DNA from 2 places in the Microbacterium soli genome. Region 2 is predicted to be linked to the other one. Evidence: predicted binding sites of a transcription regulator. Region 2 holds the regulator's gene; the other holds the start of a gene.

Region 1 (11,063 bases), 410 kb from region 2:
GTCGTAGCCGCGGATCTCGGCCGGATCCACGGCGGCATCCGCCGCCAGTTCGGCGAGGATGTCGGCGGATGCCGCGTCGCCGAGCCCCCACACCGGCTGCGTGCCGGTCTGCCTGTCCAGCGTCAGCCCGTCGTTGACCCCGCGATCCAGGTGGATCGCCAGCTGCGGCAGGCGCAGCAGCGGGCCGGTCGCGGCGAGCACCACACGTCCGTCGGCCAGCGCGAGGCGGCCGGCCAGGCGCAGCTCGCGGTCGAGCCACGAGTTCAGCAGCGGCCCGCCGTAGACCTCCACGGCCGCCTGCAGCCAGCCGTGCGAGGCCGTGGTGGGCTCGGGCTTGAGCTTGAAGCCCGGGGAGTCGGTGTGCGCGCCCAGCACGTGCACGGGCGTCGTCGACGTGGCGCCCTCGGGGACGGCCCAGGCGATCACGGCCCCGTCTCGCACTACCACGAACCGCCCGCCGGGCTGCGTGGGCCAGGCGTCGGCCTCGTCGAGCCGTGTGAATCCGGCATCCTGCAGCCGTCGCGCGACCTCCGCCGCCGCGTGGTAGCTGGAGGGCGAGGCGCTGACGAAGTCGGCGAGATCGACGGCGTGGGCCAGGGCGGCAGGGCTGACGGACATGCCTACGATGGTAGCCGTGGCGCCCGACACCGCGCCGAGCGCCGGGTCAGTGGAAGTCGACGAGACCCGCGTGAGCGGCGGTCACGAGGATCTGCACGCGGTCGCGCACGTGCCACTTCGACATGATGCGTCCCAGATGGGCTTTGACGGTGCCCTCCGAGACGATGAGGGACTGGGCGATCTCGGCGTTGGACATGCCCTCGGCGAGGCGCTGGAGGACCTGGGACTCGCGCTCGGTCAGTTCCTCGAGGGCATCCGCCGGGCCGGTGGTGGGCTCCGTGCTGCGCACGTGCTTGACCAGCAGCGAGGCGATGCGGGGCGACAGCGAGCTCGCTCCGCTGTAGACCTCTCGCACTCCCTGGAGGATGCTCTCCGCACTGGAGTCCTTGAGAAGGTATCCCGACGCCCCCGCACTGAGCATGGGCAGCACCGTGTCACTTCCATCCAGCGTGGTCACGGCGAGGATGCGGATCTCCGGCCAGCGCTCGGCGATGACGGCGGTGGCCTCGATGCCGTTCATCTGCGGCATCTGCACGTCCATCATGACGACGTCGGGGCGGTGCTGCTCCACGAAGGCGATCGCCTCGACACCGTTGTCGGCCTGGCCGATCACCTCGACATCGGGGCCGCGGGAGACGAAGTGCGCGAGTGCGGAGCGAACCAGAGGGTCGTCATCGACGATGAGCACACGGATTTCCGGCATGAGCACAGCCTATCGGCGGTCCGTCAGAGGAACTTTCACAAACACTAGACGAAAGTCTATGCAGGTCTGAACTTAAGACAGATGTGCGCATCGTCCGTAACCGAGAAGATCAATATGTACCTGGACAAATGACCAATCAGCGGGGGTGAACACGATGCCTTTCTGGGAGCAGCTTGCACGTCTCTTCGGCGCTATCCGCTGATTCTACTCGGCAAATAGGACATACTGGGCCTATGCCGTTCGGCCGATCGATTCCGGATGACGCCGGCATTCTCCGCCTCGGTCGTGGGCAGCGGTTGAATGCCGTCGAGCGCATCGTCATGCTCGCCTTCCTCGCGGTCGTCCTGACCGTCGATGTCGTGAGCCTCATCACGACGGGCGGCATCACCCTCGTCGGGTCCCTCTTCAGCATCTCGTCCACCGCCATCTTCGTGCTCTACCTGTGGTGGCCATCGGTGGCCACGGGCCTGCTCGCGCTGGCGTTCACCCTGTCGTTCTTCGCGGGGCAGGACTCCTCCGTGCTCTTCGCCGCCGCGCTGGCGGCGGGCATGGTGATGCGGCTGGGCTCGAGCGCCCTGGTGCTCATCTACGCGGGGTTCTTCCTCGTCGCCACGGCCGTCGTCGCCTATGGCGACGACACGGTCCCCGTCAACGTCGGCATCTACCTCGTCGTCGCGACCGTCGCCGGGGCGGTCGGATACGCACTCCGCCTGGCCGCTGCACGGGGTCGAAGCCTGGAGCGGCGCCTCGCCGAGAGTGCGGAGCAGGAGCGACAGGCGGTCCTCGCCGAGCGCCGCTGGATCGCCGGCGAACTGCACGACAGCATCGCGCACCATCTCACCGTGGTGGCGCTGCACGTGCAGATGCTCGACGACCCCGGCGTCAGCGCAGACGCACAGGAGGCCATTCGCGTGGCGGCGCGCAAGGCCATGGCCGACCTCCGCTTCGTCATCGAACTCGCCGACGACGGGCCGCGCTCGGAGGGTCCGCAGACCGGGAACCTCGCCGAGGCCGTCGTCGAGGCCAGATCCGAGATCGAGGCGGCGGGGCACGAGGTGCAGGTGGGCGGCGACCCGCACGACGAGCGGATCCCCCGCATCGCGGACATCGTGTTCGCCCGCATCCTCCGCGAGTCGGCGACCAACATCCTCAAGCACGCCGGGCCCGGTACGGTCGCGGTGCGGCTCGAGGTCGATGACGAGCACGCGACGCTTACCATCCGCAGTCCACTCCCCGCGACACCGCGCAGGGACCTCCCCTCCAGCGGCACCGGACTGAACCGGATGGCCGAGCGGGTCATCGGGGCGAGCGGCGAGTTCACCGCGGGCGAGGACGCGGGCGACTGGCAGGTGCAGGCGCGCCTGCCGATGTCCTGATCATCCCCGACCGCGTCCGAAACTGGACGAAAGTGCACACAGGTGTCGCCTTTCGTCGCTGGATGTCGTCTCCTCGGCGGTTCTAAACTGGGATTTCCCCCGATAGGCGTCCCCAGCGCCTATACATAGCGTCCCCAGCGCTGTGATCGCGAGCGCGATCTTCAAGGCTTCTGTACCCCGCGCTCGCGATCACTCATGTTCGGGCCGGCCTGCGCCTCCGTCATCTCGACACCTCAGCCGAGCCGGGTCGGTATCGCGCCCGTGGCGGGGTAGTCCGGCCGCTCGGGCTGCCTGCTCTGGTGACCGCCCTCGCCGCCCTGCCTCCCGCCGTAGGGGCGGCCGTGGTCGGCGAACTCGGCGCGACTGAACACCAGCATCCACTCGCCGACGGTGAACCGGGCCCCCGTGCGCAGCGTCTCCGTGCGTGCGCCGTGCTGGTCCACAGGGCAGTACGCGTTCATCAGCCCCGGCCCGTGCATGGTCAGCACGTACTCATCGCGGTCGTCGTGCACGACCGTCGCGTGCAACGGCGCCGCGCCCTCCAGACACACCGTGCAGCCCCCGTCGGAGCCGATCGTGACCGTGTCCCGGGTGAGATGCACCACAGTGCGGTCCTGGTCGTCGCGCGAGATCAGCAGGCGAGGATCACCCGCGCCCCACTCGGCATGCGTCGTCGTCGGCGCATATCCCTGCATCCGCTCAGACATTTCCCTTCCTCCTATCCGTAGAAGTCCATCGGGACGGCGGGAGGAAGCTCTCGTCGCCCATCCAGAAGTCAGAGGGTCGCGCAAGCCTTGCCTCAGACCATACTCACACGGAGCCGCCCGCGGTAGGGGATGGGCGGCGGGCGTAGCCTCGGAGGATGCATGATCTGACCGCGCTGCTCGGCATCCGGCACCCGATCGTCCTCGCCCCGTTCGGCGGGCTCTCCTCCGTCGCCCTGACCGCCGCGGTCAGCGCCGGCGGCGGGCTGGGATCCTACGGTCTGTACGGGTACGACGGGGAGCGGATCCGGGCGACGGCCGCCGCCCTGCGCCGGGCGACGTCGGCGCCGTTCTCGCTGAACATCTGGCTGCCCACCGGAGACGAGGTGCGCCCGGGGCCGGAGCACGACGGCTACGCCCGGGGGCTCGCGGCGCTGTTCGCCGAAGTCGGCATCCAGCCGCCGCCCGCGCCCGAGCAGTACCTGCCGACGGTCGAGGAGCAGCTCGACGCCATCTGGGAGGCCGCTCCCGCCGTGCTCAGCGTGGTGTTCGGCGTCCCGCCGGTGTCCGCGGTGGACGAGGCGCACCGGCGCGGCATCCGCGTGCTGGGCACGGCGACGACGGTCGCGGAGGCCGTCGCGCTGGCGGACGGCGGGGTGGATGCGATCGTCGCGACCGGTGCGGAGGCCGCCGGCCACCGGGCGTCGTTCCTGCGCTCCGCGGAGGAGTCGCTGGTGGGGCTGGTCTCGCTGGTGCCGCAGGTGGTGGATGCCGTGGATGTGCCCGTGATCGCCGCCGGCGGCATCGGTGATCGGCGCGGCGTCGCGGCGGCGTTCGCATTGGGGGCATCCGGTGTGCAGGTGGGCACCTCGTTCCTCGTCACGCGCGAATCGGCGGCGAACGACGCGCATCGTGCGGCGATCCGCTCCACGGCTGCGGACGGGAGCGTGCTGACCCGGGCGATGAGCGGCAGGCCGGCCCGCGGCGTGCCCAATCGCGCCGTGCGCGAGATCGAGGCATCCGGGGCGATCGCGCCGTTCCCCGCGCAGAACTGGTTGACCGGGCGCTTCCGTTCCATCGCCGGGCAACGGGGTCTGGGCGAGCTGCAGTCGCTGTGGCTGGGCCAGTCCGCACCGCTGGCCCGGTGGGATGCCGCCGCCGAGGTGCTCGCGGAGCTGCGCGCCGGCATCCCCGGCTCCGGGCCTCGCGACGTCCGGGTCAGAGGATGACGGTGGAGCGGCCGTGCACGATCACGCGGTCCTCCGCGTGCCACCTCACGGCGCGCGCCAGCACGGAGCGCTCGACATCCGCGCCACGACGCTGCAGCTCGGCGGCCGACTCGGCGTGCGTGACGCGCGTGACGTCCTGCTCGATGATCGGGCCCTCGTCGAGGTCGGCCGTGGCATAGTGCGCCGTCGCCCCGATCAGTTTGACGCCGCGCTCCTTCGCCCGCGCGTACGGGTTCGCGCCGATGAAGGCGGGCAGGAAGGAGTGGTGGATGTTGATGACCGGTGCGCCGATGCGCGCGATGAAGTCGTCGCTGAGGATCTGCATGTAGCGCGCGAGGACGACGAGGTCGACGTTGCCCTGCAGCAGCTCCAGCTGCCGCCGCTCCATCTCGGCCTTGGCATCCGGACCCTCGCCGCGCGGGATGTGCACGAACGGCACGCCGAATGAGCGCACGGACTCCGCCAGATCGGGATGGTTGGACACCACCATGGTGACGTCGATGTCGAGCTGGCCGCGCTGCGTGCGCCACAGCAGCTCCAGCAGACAGTGGTCGTACTTCGACACGAAGATCGCCACGCGCTTGCGCTTGGCGGCGTCGTGCAGCGACCACTCCATGCCGAACCGTGCGGCGATCTCGGAGATCGACGCCTCCAGCGCGGGGCGCTTGGCGGCGAGGCCGTCGAGGTGGATGACCGTCCGCTGGAAGAACCTGCCGCCCACCTCGTCGGTCGAGTGCTGGTCGAGCGAGATGATGTTGGCTCCGTGCGACGCCAGCACTCCGGCGACGGCCGCCACGATGCCTGGCTGGTCGTCGCAGGCGATGAGAAGACGTGCGGTGTCGGTCTGCGGCATGGATGCTCCTGAACTGGTGTCCCCGGTCGAGGCGGGCGTGTCTCGATTCTGCCCGCATGAGCGGCGTGCCCGCGAATCGTTACCCTGTCAGGGTGAGCGTCACGACCGTCGAACTGCTGGATGACGCCAGGCGGCGTCTCGCCGATGCGCCGCGAGAGGGCCTCGGCGTGCTGCGCTCGTCCCGCTGGCGGAAGGACCGCATCGTCCGGGCCGGCAGCGCCTGGCATCTGGGCGTGCTGCTGCTCACGGACGACGCCGTGCTGGCGACGGGGGAGATCCTGCGCGCGGCCGAGGAGGTGCGGCGCGGGTACACGGCGCAGTCGGCCCGGGCGAGGGCGGAGCGGCGGGCGCAGGCGCGGCGCGGCGGCTTCGCGGAGGGCGAGGTGGTGCACCTGGGATGGCGCGTGCTGGATCCTGCCGCGGTGGATGCCGGCACGGCATCCGGCCCGCTCGCGCTGCGCGACGGCGAACCGGGCGTGCGCTGGTCCCCGGCGGGCGAGCTGGTGCCGCTGGCGGGCTACCTGGAGGAGAAGATCGCCCTGCTGCGGGTCTGACCGCCGCAGCACGGGGCTTGACCCGGGGCGGTCGCGTCAGACCGTTTCCGCCGGACCTGCAGAGCGGCGAACCCGTCGCAGGAGGCTCGCGCCATCGACGGATGCCGAGACCGCGCGCGAACGAGCGGTGCTCGGCATCCGTCGTGCTGTGCTTCGGGCGCACGCGCACGTGGCGCACGGACGAGGTGCGGCGCGCTCGAGCACAGGATTTGCTGTTCTCGGGGAATAACGGGCATCATGTGTCGTTGAAGTTGATATAGGTACGCTCAAGTTTGAGAGGAAGCGACATGCCCAACGACTTCAACCAGGCGGGCTCCGGCTCTTTCGACGAGTTCCTGGCCCGTTACCTCGCCGGTGAGCAGGCACGGCAGGGCCGTTCGATCGACCTCAGCCGCTTCCTCACCGCGCGCACCCAGCAGATCCTGCAGGCAGCAGGGCGCTTCGCGCTCGAACGCGGTCAGACCGAGCTCGACGCGCTGCACATCCTGCGCGCGATCGTCGAGGATGACAGCGTGTCCGCGGCCATCGAGCGCATCGGCGTCTCGCCCGCCGCGATCACGGCCGCCGTCGAGGCACGGCTCCCGCAGAGCCGCGGCATGGCGGATGCGGATGCCACCACGCTGACGCCCAGCGCATCGCGGGCGCTGTTCCACTCCTACCAGGTCGCCCGCTCCTCGGGGTCGACCTATATCGACCCCGACCATCTGTTCTTCGCGCTCGTGCTCGGGCAGGATGTGCCGGCCGGACAGATCCTCGCCCGGGAGGGCGTCACCGCGGAGGCGCTCACCCAGGGGATGCGCGAGCCCGTGCGCACCGGTGCGCCGTCGCGGCAGGATGCCGCCCGGCAGTCCTCCAAGACCCCCATGCTGGACCAGTACGGACTGGACCTCACCGCCCGCGCCCGTGCCGGCGAGCTCGATCCGGTGATCGGGCGCGCCGTGGAGATCGAGCAGACGATCGAGATCCTCAGCCGCCGCACCAAGAACAACCCGGTGCTCATCGGCGAGGCCGGGGTCGGCAAGACCGCCATCGTCGAAGGCCTCGCGCAGGCGATCGTCGACGGCTCCGTGCCCGCGCAGCTGAAGGACCGCCGCGTGGTCGCGCTCGACCTGCCCGCCATGCTCTCCGGTGCCCGTTACCGCGGCGACTTCGAGGAGCGCCTGACCAAGACCATGGATGAGATCGCCGCCCACAAGGGCGAGATCATCGTCTTCATCGACGAGGTGCACACCGTCGTCGGGGCCGGCGGATCCGGTGAGAGCGGTGGCATGGACGCCGGGAACATCCTCAAGCCGCGGCTCTCCCGCGGTGAGCTGCACATGGTGGGGGCCACGACGCTCAGCGAGTACCGTCGCATCGAGAAGGACCCGGCGCTGGAGCGTCGCTTCCAGCCCGTGAAGGTGTCCGAGCCCTCGATCGAGGATGCCGTCCGCATCCTCGACGGACTCAAGCCCGCGTACCAGGAGCATCACGCCGTCGCCTACACGGATGACGCCATCCGCGCAGCCGTGGAGCTGAGCGCCCGCTACCTGCCCGACCGTGTGCTGCCGGACAAGGCCATCGATCTGATCGATCAGGCCGGCGCACGGCTCCGCCTGCAGCTGGGACTGACCGCTGACGTCGACGCGCTCGGCGAGCAGCTCGCAGACCTGGAGACGAAGAAGGACGCGGCTGTGAGCGCCGAGCGCTACGAGGAGGCCTCGCGCATCCGCGATGAGATCGCCGCCGTGCAGGCGCGGATCGACGAGGCCGCCACGGCATCCGGGGCCGAGGCCGTGGTCGATGAGGCGCAGATCGCCGCGGTGATCTCGCGCGCGACCGGCATCCCCGTCAGCCGCCTCACCGAGACGGAGCGGGAACGGCTGGGCGACCTCGAGGCCGACCTGCATGCGCGTGTCATCGGGCAGGACGACGCCGTGGCCGCAGTGGCACGGGCCGTGCGGCGCAGCCGGACGGGCATGGGCGACGCGAATCGCCCGGTCGGGTCGTTCCTGTTCCTCGGGCCGACCGGCGTGGGCAAGACCGAGCTGGCCAAGGCCCTCGCCGAGCGGCTGTTCGACGACGAGACGGCGGTGATCCGCTTCGACATGAGCGAGTTCGGCGAGCGGCACACCGCATCGCGCCTGGTCGGCGCCCCTCCGGGATACGTCGGCTACGACGAGGCCGGGCAGTTGACGGAGCGCGTGCGTCGCAACCCCTACTCGATCGTGCTGTTCGACGAGATCGAGAAGGCGCACCCCGACATCTTCAACCTGCTGCTGCAGGTGCTCGATGACGGTCGCCTCACCGACGGGCAGGGCCGCACGGTCGACTTCCGCAACACGGTGATCGTGATGACCTCGAACATCGGGTCGGAGTTCCTCGCCTCGCGGTCGGGTGCGATGGGCTTCGTGGCATCTCAGGATGCCTCGGGCTTCGCCTCCCGGGAGGACCTGAGGGCGCGCGTCATGGGCAGGCTGCGCGAGGTCATGCGGCCGGAGTTCCTCAACCGGATCGATGAGATCGTGATCTTCCAGAAGCTCTCGCGCGAGGAGCTCGACCGGATCGTGCGGCTCATGCTGCAGGCGACGACGAAGCGGCTGGCGGGCCGCGAGATCGACGTCGAGGTGACGGATGCCGCGGTCGCATGGCTCGGCGAGCACGGCTACGAGCCGGAGTACGGCGCCCGGCCGTTGCGGCGCCTCATCCAGCGGGAGGTCGACGACCGCATCGCCGATCTGCTCGTCTCCGGCGACCTGGGCGACGGCGGATCGGTGCGGGTGGACGCCGACGGCGACGGCATCCGGGTCGAAGCCCGCATGATCCGGCCCTCCGCGGCCTGAGGGTGAGGGGCGCCCGCGGACGCCCCTCACCCTCGTCATGGCCGTGGCCGGTCCGACCGCTCCTGCAGACCCACCAGACCCTGTCCGCTCCCGCCCGGGCGGCGAACCCCGCCGACCATGCTGTTCGACACCGTCAGCGCGACGTGCCGGTCGGCTCCGACGCCTCACCTCGATCCGCTCAGCGCGAGGAGTTCGCGGTCCTGCCGCGGACGACGCCGACGAACGTCTCGACGTCGGGCGTGGTGGCATCGCGCGGCCACGCCAGCGCGACGGTGGATGTCGGGCCGCCGCGGAGGATGCGGTGGTCGGCGTCCTTGCGCTGGTGCAGGCGCGCGAGGGACATCGGGATGACGAGGATGCCGACGCCCGTGGCGACGGTCGCCACGGCATCCGCCGTCGTCGTGATCGTCGGGAATCGCGGCGCCACGGTCGCCAGGCCCAACGGCCCCAGCACATCATCGGCCGGGGTGATCAGCACTTCGCCGGCGAGGTCGTCGGCGGAGAGCTCGTCCGCCGCCATCAGGTGCGAGTCGGCGGATGCCACGACCACCGGCAGCTCGTCGTAGAGCGGGATCACATGCAGGTCCTCCGTGCGCCGCAGCGGAAGCCGCACGAACGCGAGGTCGACGTCGGCGAGCTGTTCGCGCTGCTCGGCGAAGGACATCGGCACGAGCTCGAGCTCGACGTGCGGCATCCGCTCCTTCCAGGTGTCGATCCACCGCCCCGGGTTCGTTCCCGGGATCAGGCCGAGCCGCAGCGTCCGCGGCTCTTCGGGAGCCGTGCGCGGCGGAGACGTCTTCGCCGCGGCCTTGTGCGGTGCGCGCTTCTGCCGTGCCTTCTTCGGCGCCGACCTGCCGGGGCGCGGTCGTGCGTGGCGGCGCCGGTCGTTCCTCATCGCATCAGCGTAGCGGCGCCGGCGGGTGCGGTCGTCGAGAACAGGAGATTCGCCGAGAACAGGACCGGATGCGCGGTGATCGTCCTGTTCCGGGAGAATCTCCTGTCCTCGGTCACTGTGCGACGCGCGGTGCGTGACGGGTGCGTCTCGGACGCCTCAGTCGGCGGGGCGCACCGCCACGCAGCACTGGCCGGCGTGCGGTTCGCCATGCGCGCGCAGATGCGGGCATCCCATGCCCTCGAGGATGCCGCCGACGAGCGCGAGGTTCGCCGAGCACACCAGATCGGTGTGCTCGCGGGCCAGCGAGTCGAACGGGCAGTTGGCCAGCGTGAGGGCGCCGTCGTCCTCCCGGGGCTCGAAGCCCTGCCCCGCGAGCACATCGGAGACGCGCTCCAGATCGTCGGCGGGATCATCCCCGGCGGGAGCGGATGCCGCGATCGCGCGTCCCTCGTCGCGGGCGACCTCTGCGACGGCGTCCTCGAGGCTCGTGCCGTTCGCCGCGCGTTCGATGGCACTGGCCAGCAGATGCCCGACGAGGTCGTAGCGACGCTCGGGGAGCGACACGGCGATGGTCTCGCTCGCGCGCCGATACAGCTTGGACGGGCGTCCGGCACCCGGGCCGCTGCGTCCGGAGAGTCTGCGGAACTCCGTCTCCAGCAGCCCCGCCTCGACGAGCTTGTCGAGATGGAACCGCGCCGTGGTGGGGGAGATGCCGATGGCTGCGGCCGCGGCCTCGCGGCTGACGGGTTCGGGCTGTGCGCGGACGTGCTCGTAGAGCGCGCGGCGGGTGTCGTCGGCGAGCGTGCCGATGCTCGAGGCTCGAGCGGTGATGTCCATGATGACCTCTAAAAGAAGTTGTTCTTGCAGTTAGAACGGATTGCTTCTATGTTCGATAGTAACCTCTTTTAGAAAGGACGGCCCGATGATGAGCGGTCGAAGCGAGGCGCGATCCTCGGTGATGCAGAACGGCGACCATCTCGCGTTCCTGCTGTTGCGCACGGTGTTCGTCGTGGCGCCGATCCTGTTCGGACTGGACAAGTTCGCCAGGATCCTCACCGCGGATTGGGAACGGTATCTCGCTCCGTGGATGGATGCCATCATCCCGGGCGACGCCTACACGGCGATGGCCATCGTCGGTGTCGTCGAGATCGTGGCCGGGGTCCTCGTCGCCTTCCTGCCCCGTCTGGGCGGGCTGGTCGTGGCGGTGTGGCTGCTGGGGATCATCGTCAGTCTGGTGAGCGTCGGCGGGTATCTCGACATCGCGCTGCGCGATTTCGGTCTGCTCGTCGCGGCCCTCGCCCTGTCGCTG
Region 2 (11,063 bases):
CGGCGCCGTCAAGGGCTGACGCTGCGCATAAACAAGAAGGAGAATCCCATGCAATCACGAATGACGAAGCGTCTCGTCGCAGTGTCGATGGCGACTGCGCTCGCCGCCGGCCTCGTCGGCTGCTCCGGACCGGACGGAGGGGGAGACGGCGGCGAGGGCGGCGTCACGATCACCTTCTGGGACCACAGCGGAAACCCCACGCGCGCGGAGACGTATGAGGCGCTGATCGAGGAGTTCGAGAAGACCCACGAGGGGATCACCGTCGACTTCCTGACGCTTCCCTCGGACTCCGCGTTCGAGAAGATCCAGACCAGTCTCGCGTCGAGTGATGCCCCGGACATCGCCTCACTGAGTGGCACGTTCGTCGCACCCTTCACCGGTCAGGATGCGCTGCTGAACCTCGACGACAGGTTCGCCGACTCGCCGCTCGCGGATGAGCTGGAGCCCGGCCTCGTCGACGTCATGCGCAACGACTCCCGCGACGGAGGCCTCTACGCCCTGCCGTACACGCTCACATACGGCATCATGTGGTACCGCACCGACCTCTGGGCCGAAGCCGGATACCCGGACGGACCTGCGACGTGGGATGACTTCTACGCCGGCGCGGAGAAGCTGACCAGTCCGAAGGACGGCCAGTACGGCTTCGCGATGCGCGGCGGTGCGGGCGGTGTGTTCCAGTTCCTGCAGGCCATGTACGCGCAGTCCGGTGTGGAGACCCTCTTCGATGACGACGGAGTGTCGACCATCGACGATCCGGCCAACCTCGAGGCGTTCACCCAGTACGTCGGACTGTACAAGAACGCGACCAGCGAGGCCGACCTCGGCTACGGCTACCCCGACATGGTCGCCGCGTTCGACAGCGGCGCCGCCGCCTCGCTGCAGCACAACCTCGGCTCCTACGGCGAGCACGCCGCGACGCTCGGCGAGAACTTCGCCGGCATCCCCCTCCCGGAATCGGCGGACGGCAAGCGCGTGGTCATCACCGACCCGATCCCGTCCTTCGCGATCTTCAAGGAGACGGAGCACCCGGACGAGACCTGGGAGTTCCTGGAGTTCATGTTGAGCGAGTCGAGCAACGGCGCGCTGAACGAGACGATCGGACAGATCCCGTCCAACATCGAGTCCCGCAGCGAGGCCTGGGTGTCCGACCTGCAGTCGGTGAGCGCGGCGAGCGAATGGATGAACGGAGACGTCACGCTGATGTCCGCGCCCACGTACCTGCCCGACTACGGCACGATCATGCGCAATGAAATGGAGCCCGAGCTGCAGCGCGTCCTCCTGGGCGAGCTCGACCCGGCGGACTTCCTGCACTCCTGGGCCGACAGGATGACGGAGGCTCAGCAGGCGTATCTGGGAGACAAGTGATGACAGCGACGATCGCCTCCTTCGAAGTGCGGGTCTTCGAGACGGAGACCCGATCGTCCCGCGACTCGAACGGGCATCGTCATCCGGGACCGCTCGCCGCGGCGTCGGAGGCGCTCCTCACGGTACGCGACTCCGACGGCGCCGAGGGGCACGTGCTCACGCCGGTGCGCAATGCGCGCCGGGATGCGATCGAGGGGCCGCTGCTGCGGCCCCTCGTGGGCAAGCCGGTCCTCGGCGTCGAAGCGCTGCAGCGGCAGCTGACCATCGCGCAGCGCGGGAATCCGGTCGACATCGCCGAGCGCCGACTCGCCGTGGTCGATGAGATGCTGTGGGATCTCATCGGCCGCCGTACCGGTGAGCCGGTGTGGCGGCTGCTCGGCGGTGCGCGGGATCGTGTTCCCGCGTACGCGAGCACCATGTGTGGCGATGACATCCCGGGAGGGCTTGCGACGCCCGAGGACTATGCGGCCTTCGCCGTGCAGTTGGTCGAGCAGGGCTATCGTGCGATCAAGCTGCACACCTGGTTCCCCCCGCTGGAGTTCGCACCCAGTGTGAAGCAGGACCTCGCTGCCTGCGCGGCCGTGCGAGACGCCGTCGGGCCCGATATCGGACTCATGCTCGACGGCTACCACTGGTACGACCGCCAGGACGCCCTCGCCATAGGACGGGGCATCCAGGAGCTTGGATTCCTGTGGTTCGAGGAGCCGATGGAGGAGGTGTCGGTCAACGCCTACCGCTGGTTGAGCGATCAGTTGGAGATCCCGGTCATCGGGCCGGAGACGACCTCCGGCCGGAACCTGGCACGCGGTGACTGGGCGCTCGCCGGCGCCGTCGACATCCTCCGCGCCGGCCCGCAGAACGCCGGAGGGATCACATCGGCGATCAAGTCGCTGCACCTGGCGGAGAGCCTCGGGATGACGTGCGAGATCCACGGCAACGGCGCCCCGAGCCTCGCACTGGTCGGCGCGACGCACACGTCCAAGTGGTACGAGCGGGGACTACTCCATCCGCATTCCGACTACGACTGGCTTCCTCCGCACCTCGCGGGGCAGGTGGATCCGCTCGACGCCGACGGCTTCGTGCCCCTCCCGGAGGCACCGGGGCTCGGAGTGGAGCTGGATCTCGAGTACATCGCCTCACACACCGTCGAGCGCTTCGAGGTGACGCTGTGAGCGCGCGGATCGTGATGGTCACCGGCGGTTCAGGAGCGGTCGGGCGCATCCTGCTCGACCGGGAGCCCCGTGCTGGCTGGAGCTATCGCGTGCTCGATCCGGTTCGGCTTCCCGAGCATCTCCTCGATCGCGCTGACGTCTCGCAGATCGTCGGGAGCGTCACCGATGCGGAGGCGGTCGGGCGCGCGATGGACGGCGCGACCGACGTGGTGCACCTGGGTGCGCTGAGCGTCGAGAACACCTGGGAGTCGATTCTCGAGGTGAACATCACCGGCACGCGCACCGTGCTCGAGGCGGCCGTCCGCAACGGCGTCGGGCGTTTCGTGTTCGCCTCGAGCAACCACGCGGTGGGCTTCTATGCCCCACGGGATGCCGTGGGCGACCTCGCCGACGCCTCCGGCGCGCTCGTCGACGACGCCCCGGCGCGCCCGGACACGTACTACGGCTGGAGCAAGGCGGCCGGGGAGGAACTGGTGCGGCTGTACTGCGAGCGGGGGGCCATGCGCGGTGTCGCCGTTCGCATCGGGCACTGCTTCCCGGAGCCCCTGACGGGTCCGCGCCTGCCCGTCTGGCTCTCGCCGCGGGATGCGGTGGCGCTCGTGGATGCCGCTCTCGAGAACGACATCGCGCCGTTCCAGATCGTCTGGGGGGTCTCCGCCAACCGGCGCAGCTGGTGCTCACGCGAGGGCGGCCGGAGGATCGGTTTCGAGCCGCAGGACGACTCCGAGATCTTCGCGGGGCGGTTCCCCGAGCACACGACGGTGGATCCGACGTCGCCGCTGGGGGCGCACTTCGTGTCCGTTCCTCTGGGGGAGCCCATGGGCGTGCGCTGAGGTGCGGACGTTCGCTCGCGACCACCGGACCGCGCTCGACTAAAAGTTGAGTCAACCCATATCAACTTTCTTGACAGCGGTCGTTCCCGTGTTTACACTTGAGTCATCGCGACTCAGGTTTACTGATTCGCCTGTGAAGACTTCATCCGCTTCATCCGCTTCATCACCAAGGAGAATCACATGGCACGTGCTGTCGGCATCGACCTCGGAACCACCAACTCCGTCGTCAGCGTCCTCGAGGGCGGCGAGCCCAAGGTCATCGCCAACGCCGAGGGCTTCCGCACCACCCCGTCGGTGGTCGCGTTCACCAAGGACGGCGAGGTGCTCGTCGGCGAGACCGCCAAGCGCCAGGCCGTCACCAACGTCGACCGCACCATCTCGTCGGTCAAACGCCACATGGGCACCGACTGGTCCTTCGATCTCGACGGCAAGAAGTGGACGCCGCAGGAGATCTCCGCGCGCATCCTGCAGAAGCTCAAGCGCGACGCCGAGTCGTACCTCGGCGACACGGTGACGGATGCCGTCATCACCGTCCCCGCGTACTTCAACGACGCGGAGCGCCAGGCCACGAAGGAGGCCGGCGAGATCGCGGGCCTGAACGTGCTGCGCATCATCAACGAGCCCACCGCCGCGGCCCTGGCCTACGGCCTGGACAAGGGCAAGGAGGACGAGCTCATCCTCGTGTTCGACCTCGGCGGCGGAACCTTCGACGTGTCCCTGCTCGAGGTGGGCAAGGATGACGACTTCTCCACCATCCAGGTGCGCGCCACCGCCGGTGACAACCGCCTCGGCGGCGACGACTGGGACCAGCGCGTCGTGGACCACCTCATCAAGCAGTTCAAGGAGACCAGCGGCGTGGACGTCTCCGGCGACAAGATCGCCCTGCAGCGTCTGAAGGAGGCCGCCGAGCAGGCGAAGAAGGAACTGTCGTCCTCGACGAGCACCTCCATCAACCTGCCGTACCTGTCGCTGACCGAGTCCGGCCCGGTGTCCCTGTCCGAGACTCTCACCCGGGCGAAGTTCGAGGACCTCACCAAGGACCTGCTCGACCGCACCAAGAAGCCGTTCGCCGATGTCGTCCGCGAGGCCGGCGTCAAGGTCGGCGACATCGACCACATCGTGCTGGTCGGCGGCTCCACCCGCATGCCCGCCGTCGCCGACCTCGTCAAGCGCGAGACCGGCAAGGACGCCAACAAGGGTGTGAACCCGGATGAGGTCGTCGCCGTCGGCGCCGCCCTGCAGGCCGGTGTGCTGAAGGGCGAGCGCAAGGACGTCCTGCTCATCGACGTCACGCCGCTGAGCCTGGGCATCGAGACCAAGGGCGGGAGGATGACCAAGCTCATCGACCGGAACACGGCCATCCCGACCAAGCGCAGCGAGACCTTCACGACCGCCGACGACAACCAGCCGTCGGTGGCCATCCAGGTCTTCCAGGGCGAGCGCGAGTTCACCCGCGACAACAAGCCGCTGGGCACCTTCGAGCTGACCGGCATCGCCCCGGCCCCCCGCGGCATCCCGCAGATCGAGGTCACCTTCGACATCGACGCCAACGGCATCGTGCACGTGTCCGCGAAGGACAAGGGCACCGGCAAGGAGCAGTCGATGACCATCACCGGCGGCTCGTCGCTGTCGAAGGAGGACATCGAGCGGATGGTGCGCGAGGCCGAGGAGAACGCCGCCGAGGACAAGAAGCGCGCCGAGGCGCTCGAGCAGCGCAACCAGGCGGAGTCCCTGGCGTACTCGATCGAGAAGCTCATCAAGGAGAACGAGGACAAGCTGCCCGAGGACGTCAAGACCGAGGTGCAGGCCGACGTCGACGCCCTCAAGACGGCGCTGGCCGGCGAGGACGACGACGCGGTCAAGACCGCGTTCGAGAAGCTGAGCGAATCTCAGGGCAAGCTGGGCGAGGCCATCTACGCTCAGTCTCAGGCGGACGCCGCATCCGGCGCTGCCGGGGACGGCGCCTCCGGAGACACCGCGTCCGACGAGGACGTGGTGGACGCCGAGGTCGTGGACGACGAGGACGAGAGCAAGTAACGATGACGGACAAGAACTTCGACGACAACAGCGCCGAGGTTCCGGGCGAGGGGTCGGATGCGCAGGCATCCGGCCCCGAGTCGCAGAACCCGGATGTTCCGCAGGACTCCGCCGAGGCGGCCGCGGCCGAGGGGTCGGACGACGACTTCACCGTCGACGACATCCTGGGCACCGAGCAGATCGACGAGGCGGCCAGCGAGGACGGCTCGGACGCCGGTGTGGTGGATGCCGAGCACGCGCTGCTCAACGACCTCAAGCGGCTGACCGCCGAGTATGCGAACTACCGCCGGCGCACCGAGGAGCAGCGGCACATCGAGATCGCCCGCGCCAAGGGCGAGGCGGCCAAGGGCATGCTGCCCGTGCTGGACGACCTCGACCGCGCCCAGCAGCACGGTGACCTCGTCGAGGGCTCCGCCTTCGCGGTCATCGCCGAGAAGATCCGCGGCGTCGTCGAGCGGCTGGGAGTGGTGGCCTATGGAGCGGCGGGCGAGGAGTTCGACCCGCAGCAGCACGAGGCGATCTTCCAGCAGCCCACCCCCGGGGCGACCACGTCGACGATCGTCGAGGTCGTCGAGGTCGGCTACCGGTTGGGCGATGTCGAACTGCGTCCGGCGAAGGTCGTCGTCGCGGTTCCGGCCGAATAGGCGGTGGTGGATGGCAAGCCAGGATTGGTTCGACAAGGACTTCTACAAGACGCTCGGCGTCTCCAAGGACGTCTCCGACGCGGAGCTGAAGAAGACGTACCGCAAGCTCGCCCGCAAGTATCACCCGGACTCCAACCCGGGCGATGCCAAGGCGGAGGCGAGGTTCAAGGAGATCAGCGAGGCGTACGCCGTGCTCAGCGACGCCGAGCAGCGCCGTGAGTACGACGAGATCCGCGCGATGGGGTCGGGGGCGCGCTTCACCGCGCCCGGCGGTGGTGCGGGCGGGTTCGAGGACGTGTTCAGCCGATTCGGCCAGGGCGGCGGCCGGGCCGATTTCGACGACATCTTCGCCATGTTCAACCAGGGTGGCGGCTCCTTCGGCAGCGGCCGGTTCGGCCAGTCGACCGGGGGGTTCCGCGGCTTCGGCGGCCCGCAGAAGGGCGCGGACGTCACCGCCCGCACGACCCTGGACTTCGCCACCGCCGCGCAGGGCGAGACGATCACCCTGCAGGCCGGCGACGGGAAGCCGTTCAAGATCAAGGTGCCCGCGGGCGTCGCGGACGGGCAGAAGATCCGCCTGCGCGGTCGCGGTCGCCCGTCGCCGGACGGCGGCGAGCCGGGGGACATCGTCGTGCAGGTCACCGTCCGGCCGCACCCGGTGTTCACCCGTGACGGGCTGAACCTGCGGTTGACCGTGCCGGTGACCTTCGCCGAGGCGGCGCTGGGCGCGACCATCGAGGTGCCCACCCTCGGCGGCGACCCGGTGAAGCTGCGTGTCGCTCCCGGCACGCCGTCGGGACGCGTGCTCCGGGTGAAGGGCCGCGGCATCGCATCCGCGAAGAAGGGCACCGGCGATCTGCTGGCCGAGCTGCAGGTGGCCGTCCCCTCGCATCTCGACGCCGCCGCCCGCGAGGCGCTGCTGGCGTTCCAGGCGGTGGGTCCTGCGGAGAACCCGCGCGCCGAGATGATGGCCAAGGCGCAGGATTAGTCCCATGGATGCCGAGTCCCCCCTCTTCGCGATCGCCGTCGCGGCGGAGCTGTCCGGTCTTCACCCGCAGACGCTGCGGCAGTACGACCGCATCGGGCTGGTGGTGCCCGGGCGTACACGCGGGGGCTCGCGGCGCTACTCGATGCGCGACATCGAGCAGCTCCGGGAGGTCGCGCAGCTGAGCAGCGAGGGAGTGAGCCTGCCCGCCATCGCTCGGCTGCTGGACATGGAGGACGAGGTGCGGATGCTGCGCCGACGTGTCGTCGAGCTGGAGAACGAGCTGCGCACGGAGCGGGAGAACCGCCCCGGCGTGCGTGTGTTCGCGGCGGGCGCCTCGGGGCAGGTGTTCTCCGTCGGCGCCGGTCGCCGCATCCGGCGCTCCACCGAGGTCGTCCTGTGGCGGCCGGGCGCGCGCGACGAGGCGGAGTAGCCGCGCGGCCCCGACATCTCAGCCCGACTCGACCTCGACCGACACGGGGCCGTCGGCCCCTGTTCCGTCGCTCGTGAGCGCTTCGTCCACCGGCCCACCCGGTCGCTCCCACGGCGCGCGGATGGGGAACATCCGCTCCAGGACGTCCTGCACCGCGCGTCTGCGCAGCTGTTCGGGGATGTCGGTCTCCGGGCCGTCGTTGAGGCAGAACAGGTCCACGTTCCGACGCTCGGCGAGCTCGTCCATGCGCTGCAGAGCCCCCGCCGCGGTCGTCTGCACGTACGCGATGCGCGGCCGGGTGGTGGGAGACGCCCGGCCGGTCAGCTGCGCGTAGTGGTGGTACAGGCTGTTGGTCACCGAGATGTCGGTCATCGAGCGGAAGCGCGCGGCGGCGGTGCGCGCGAACTCCGCGGGGAACTCGCGCTCCAGCTCGAACAGCACGCTGCGACGCAACGGAGTCGCGCAGTGCGACAGGTCGCGCAGGATCGTGCGGCCGAAGCGCTCGCGCAGCAGCGCGCGGTTGACGCGCAGCGCGTTGTCGTGCCCGCTGCGGTGCGCGGCGGGCTCGCCCGGTCCGATGCGCACCGGGCTCGAGACGAACAGCGTGTGCCCGGCGGGCGTGAAGAACATCTCCGGCTCGACGGGGCGGCCGAAGAACATGTCGTCGTTGGAGTAGAGGAAGTGCTCCGACAGCCCCGGGATGCGGTGCAGCTGCGCCTCGATGGCGTGGGAGTTGTGGGTGGGCAGCACGGCGGGGTCGGCGAAGAACTCCTCGCTGCGGACGATCGTGACCTTCGGATGCTCGGCCAGCCAGGTCGGCGCGGGGGAGTCGGTGGCGATGAAGATGCGTCGGATCCACGGCGCATGCATGTGCACGCTGCGCAGGGCGTAGCGCAGCTCGTCGACATGCCGGTACCGGTGCGGACCTCCGTCGCCCGTGCCGACCGCATTCCGCGCCAGCCGCGCGGCCCGCTGCCGCTGGAACGCGGGGGAGGAGCCGTCCACCCAGGAGAAGACGATGTCGACATCGCCGTGGAACTCGTCGGGATGTGGATCGAACATGCCCGCGAGGGTGCGCCAGCGGCGTCCGTACTGCTCCACCTCGTCGAACGCCACATCCGAGGCGGGCGTCTGCCGCCGGGTGAGCAGATTCTCCCTGGGGGCTTCGATGACGTCGACGCCGAAGCGCCAGAACTCCACGCGCGCCGCCCAGTGCGCACCATATCGCAGGTTCCCGCGCGAGGTGACCCGAGGGCGGAAGACCCGCAGCGCCAGCGGCGCGCTCCCCGGCAGCCTCACGCGGTCGATCGGGACCGCGGGGGCGCCCTTGATCTTGATGTGGAACGGTCCGTCGGGCAGGCGCTCACGCAACGCCAGGAGGGCATCCGCCCGTCGGTCGGCATCCACCACGAGCGCTGGGGTGGAGCGGTCGTGACGGATCAGCAGCACCGGCACGCCGCCGGCCTCCAGGGCCGCGGCGACGGACAGCAGGTCGCCCAACAGGGCGCCCAGGGGGGTGATGTCGTCGTGCACGAGGTGCGGCAGCTCGGCATCCGGCACGAGGCCCTGCCGGACCGGGGAGTCGTGGCGGCGCTGCTCGGGCTCCGCGGGGCGTGTCGCCATGTCCTTCCTCTCTCCCGTGTCGATGTCGCCGGGTTCTTCCGCGCCGTGATGGTCGGCTCAGATCCCCAGCACGGCCTTCGCGATGAGGAAGTAGATGATCAATCCTGTCGCGTCGACGAAGGTCGTGATGAACGGGTTGGAGAACACGGCCGGGTCGACGCGGATGGCGCGGGCCGCCAGCGGCATGATGCCGCCGATGGAGGCCGCGACCGTGCACACGGCCACGAGGGTGAGGCCGATGACCGCCCCGATGTGCCATTGGTAGACCAGGCCCGCCAGCACGAAGCCGAGCGCGCCCAGCAGCAGACCCAGGAAGAACCCGACGCGCACCTCTCGCGCCAGCACCCGGAACAGGTCCCGCGGTGTCACCTCTCCGAGGGCCAGCGAGCGGGTGACCGTGGTCGCGGCCTGGTTGCCGGTGTTCCCGCCCGTGCCGATCAGCAGCGGCACGAACAGGGCCAGCACGGTCAGCTGCGCGAGTGTCGTCTGGAAGGCGTCCAGCACCTGGACGGTCAGCGTCGCTCCGACGGCGAGAACGAGCAGCCACACCACACGGGAGCGCACGAGCCGGCGGATCGGGGTGGACAGGTACGAGCGGCGCAGCGGCTCCACCCCGCCCTGTCGCGCCGCGTCCTCGCTCTCGGCCTGCTTGAGGATGCGAGCGGCGTCGTCGATCGTGAGGATGCCGACCAGCCGCTGCTCGCGGTCGACGATCGGCAGCGCCAGCAGGCCGTAGTCGGTGGCGCGGCGGGCGGCGGCCTCGGCGTCCTCGGTCACCTCCGCGAGGTGCGCCTGGCTCATCAGGTCGGCGACGAGATCGTCGTCGGATGCCGCCAGCAGATCGCGCAGGCTGATGACGCCGACCACCCGCCGGCCTCCGTCGGTGACGGGCAGGGTGTAGATCGTCTCCGCGTGCGCGAGGGCGCCGCGGATGCGCGTCATGGTCTCCGCCACGGTCAGCCGCGGGTGGGTGGTGACGAACTCCGGGCTCATCCGTCGTCCGATGGAGTCCTGCGGGTACCCGAGCATCCCCGAGGTGAGGTCGCGCTCCTGCCGGGTCAGTCCGCGCAGCAGCTGCGGAGCGACGGATGCCGGCAGCTCGTCGAGCAGCCACACCCGGTCGTCCGGGTCGATCTCGGCGAACAGAGCGGCGATCTCGACGTTGCGCAGCGCCTGCACGAGGTCACCGCGCGTGCCGGGGGACAGCGCCTCGAACACCTCGAGCGCCCGGGACTTGGCCAGCAGGCGGTAGACGATCGCGGCGTCCTCGATGCTCAGGCGATCGACGAGCTCGACGACCTCGGGCACGCCGAGCGGCGTGAGCGCGGCGGAGGCCCCGGGCAGGTCGCCCTGCGCGATGAGCCGACGGATGTCGTCGGCGGCCTCGGAGACGTTCTGGAGCTGGGTCGGAGTCATGGGCATGCCTTCTCAGGAAGGCACCGCGTGGGCGGGCGCCGGGGCGGATCCTGCGTCGGGGCGGATGCGCCTGCTCAGCCGAGCGGTGCGGAAGCGGTGGGGATGAGGTGCCTGCGACTATGACTGTCACCGGACATGATGAACCACCTCGCTTCCCGGTGCTCGTTGCTGGTTCAGTCTAACTCAGCGAGGGGTGCACGCCCGCACGGCCGGCGCTTTTACTGTTGTTCGCTTCAACGTCAACTCCGAGGGCTCCGTCGCCGCGTTCAACCCCCGAGGTCATCGTTGGCGGCGAGAGCTTCGGCGAACGATCAGATCGGTCTCCAAAGTCACCGCATCGGCGGGTGAGCCGGTGTGATCGACGACGCGCTGCATCAGGAGGACTGCAGCGCGTCTGCCGATCTCGTAGGCCGGCTGGCTCACTACAGTGAGTGGGGGGTCGATCAATGTCGCCCAGGGAGCGTCGTCGAACGACACGAGGCCGACGTCACGGCCGATGACCACTCCGGCGGATGTCAGCGCGGAGATTATGCCGAGGGTCAGATTGGCGCTGGC

What was found. The regulator HspR, encoded in region 2, represses chaperone genes until heat shock. The targets are predictions, from matches to a motif close to AAGTTGAGTCNNNNNGACTCAACTT.
Region 1: the regulator HspR is predicted to act here: its motif matches at 6,286-6,310, upstream of ABD770_RS08800 (ATP-dependent Clp protease ATP-binding subunit).

What each region holds. Positions count from the first base shown of each region.
Region 1 covers NZ_BAABCP010000001.1:1,893,520-1,904,582, forward strand. The annotation lists gene ABD770_RS08765 (M18 family aminopeptidase) at 1-618, opposite strand, end outside; gene ABD770_RS08770 (response regulator) at 665-1,321, opposite strand; gene ABD770_RS08775 (sensor histidine kinase) at 1,555-2,697, shown strand; gene ABD770_RS08780 (FHA domain-containing protein) at 2,931-3,404, opposite strand; gene ABD770_RS08785 (NAD(P)H-dependent flavin oxidoreductase) at 3,560-4,630, shown strand; gene purU (formyltetrahydrofolate deformylase) at 4,620-5,483, opposite strand; gene ABD770_RS08795 (glutaminase) at 5,576-6,037, shown strand; gene ABD770_RS08800 (ATP-dependent Clp protease ATP-binding subunit) at 6,325-8,859, shown strand; gene ABD770_RS08805 (LysR family substrate-binding domain-containing protein) at 9,038-9,754, opposite strand; gene ABD770_RS08810 (helix-turn-helix transcriptional regulator) at 9,911-10,591, opposite strand; gene ABD770_RS08815 (hypothetical protein) at 10,677-11,063, shown strand, end outside.
Region 2 covers NZ_BAABCP010000001.1:1,480,588-1,491,650, forward strand. The annotation lists gene ABD770_RS06910 (carbohydrate ABC transporter permease) at 1-19, shown strand, start outside; gene ABD770_RS06915 (ABC transporter substrate-binding protein) at 49-1,365, shown strand; gene ABD770_RS06920 (enolase C-terminal domain-like protein) at 1,365-2,537, shown strand; gene ABD770_RS06925 (NAD-dependent epimerase/dehydratase family protein) at 2,534-3,370, shown strand; gene dnaK (molecular chaperone DnaK) at 3,551-5,407, shown strand; gene ABD770_RS06935 (nucleotide exchange factor GrpE) at 5,410-6,051, shown strand; gene ABD770_RS06940 (DnaJ C-terminal domain-containing protein) at 6,062-7,039, shown strand; gene ABD770_RS06945 (heat shock protein transcriptional repressor HspR) at 7,044-7,469, shown strand; gene ABD770_RS06950 (stealth family protein) at 7,488-9,092, opposite strand; gene mgtE (magnesium transporter) at 9,150-10,508, opposite strand; gene ABD770_RS06960 (LacI family DNA-binding transcriptional regulator) at 10,788-11,063, opposite strand, start outside.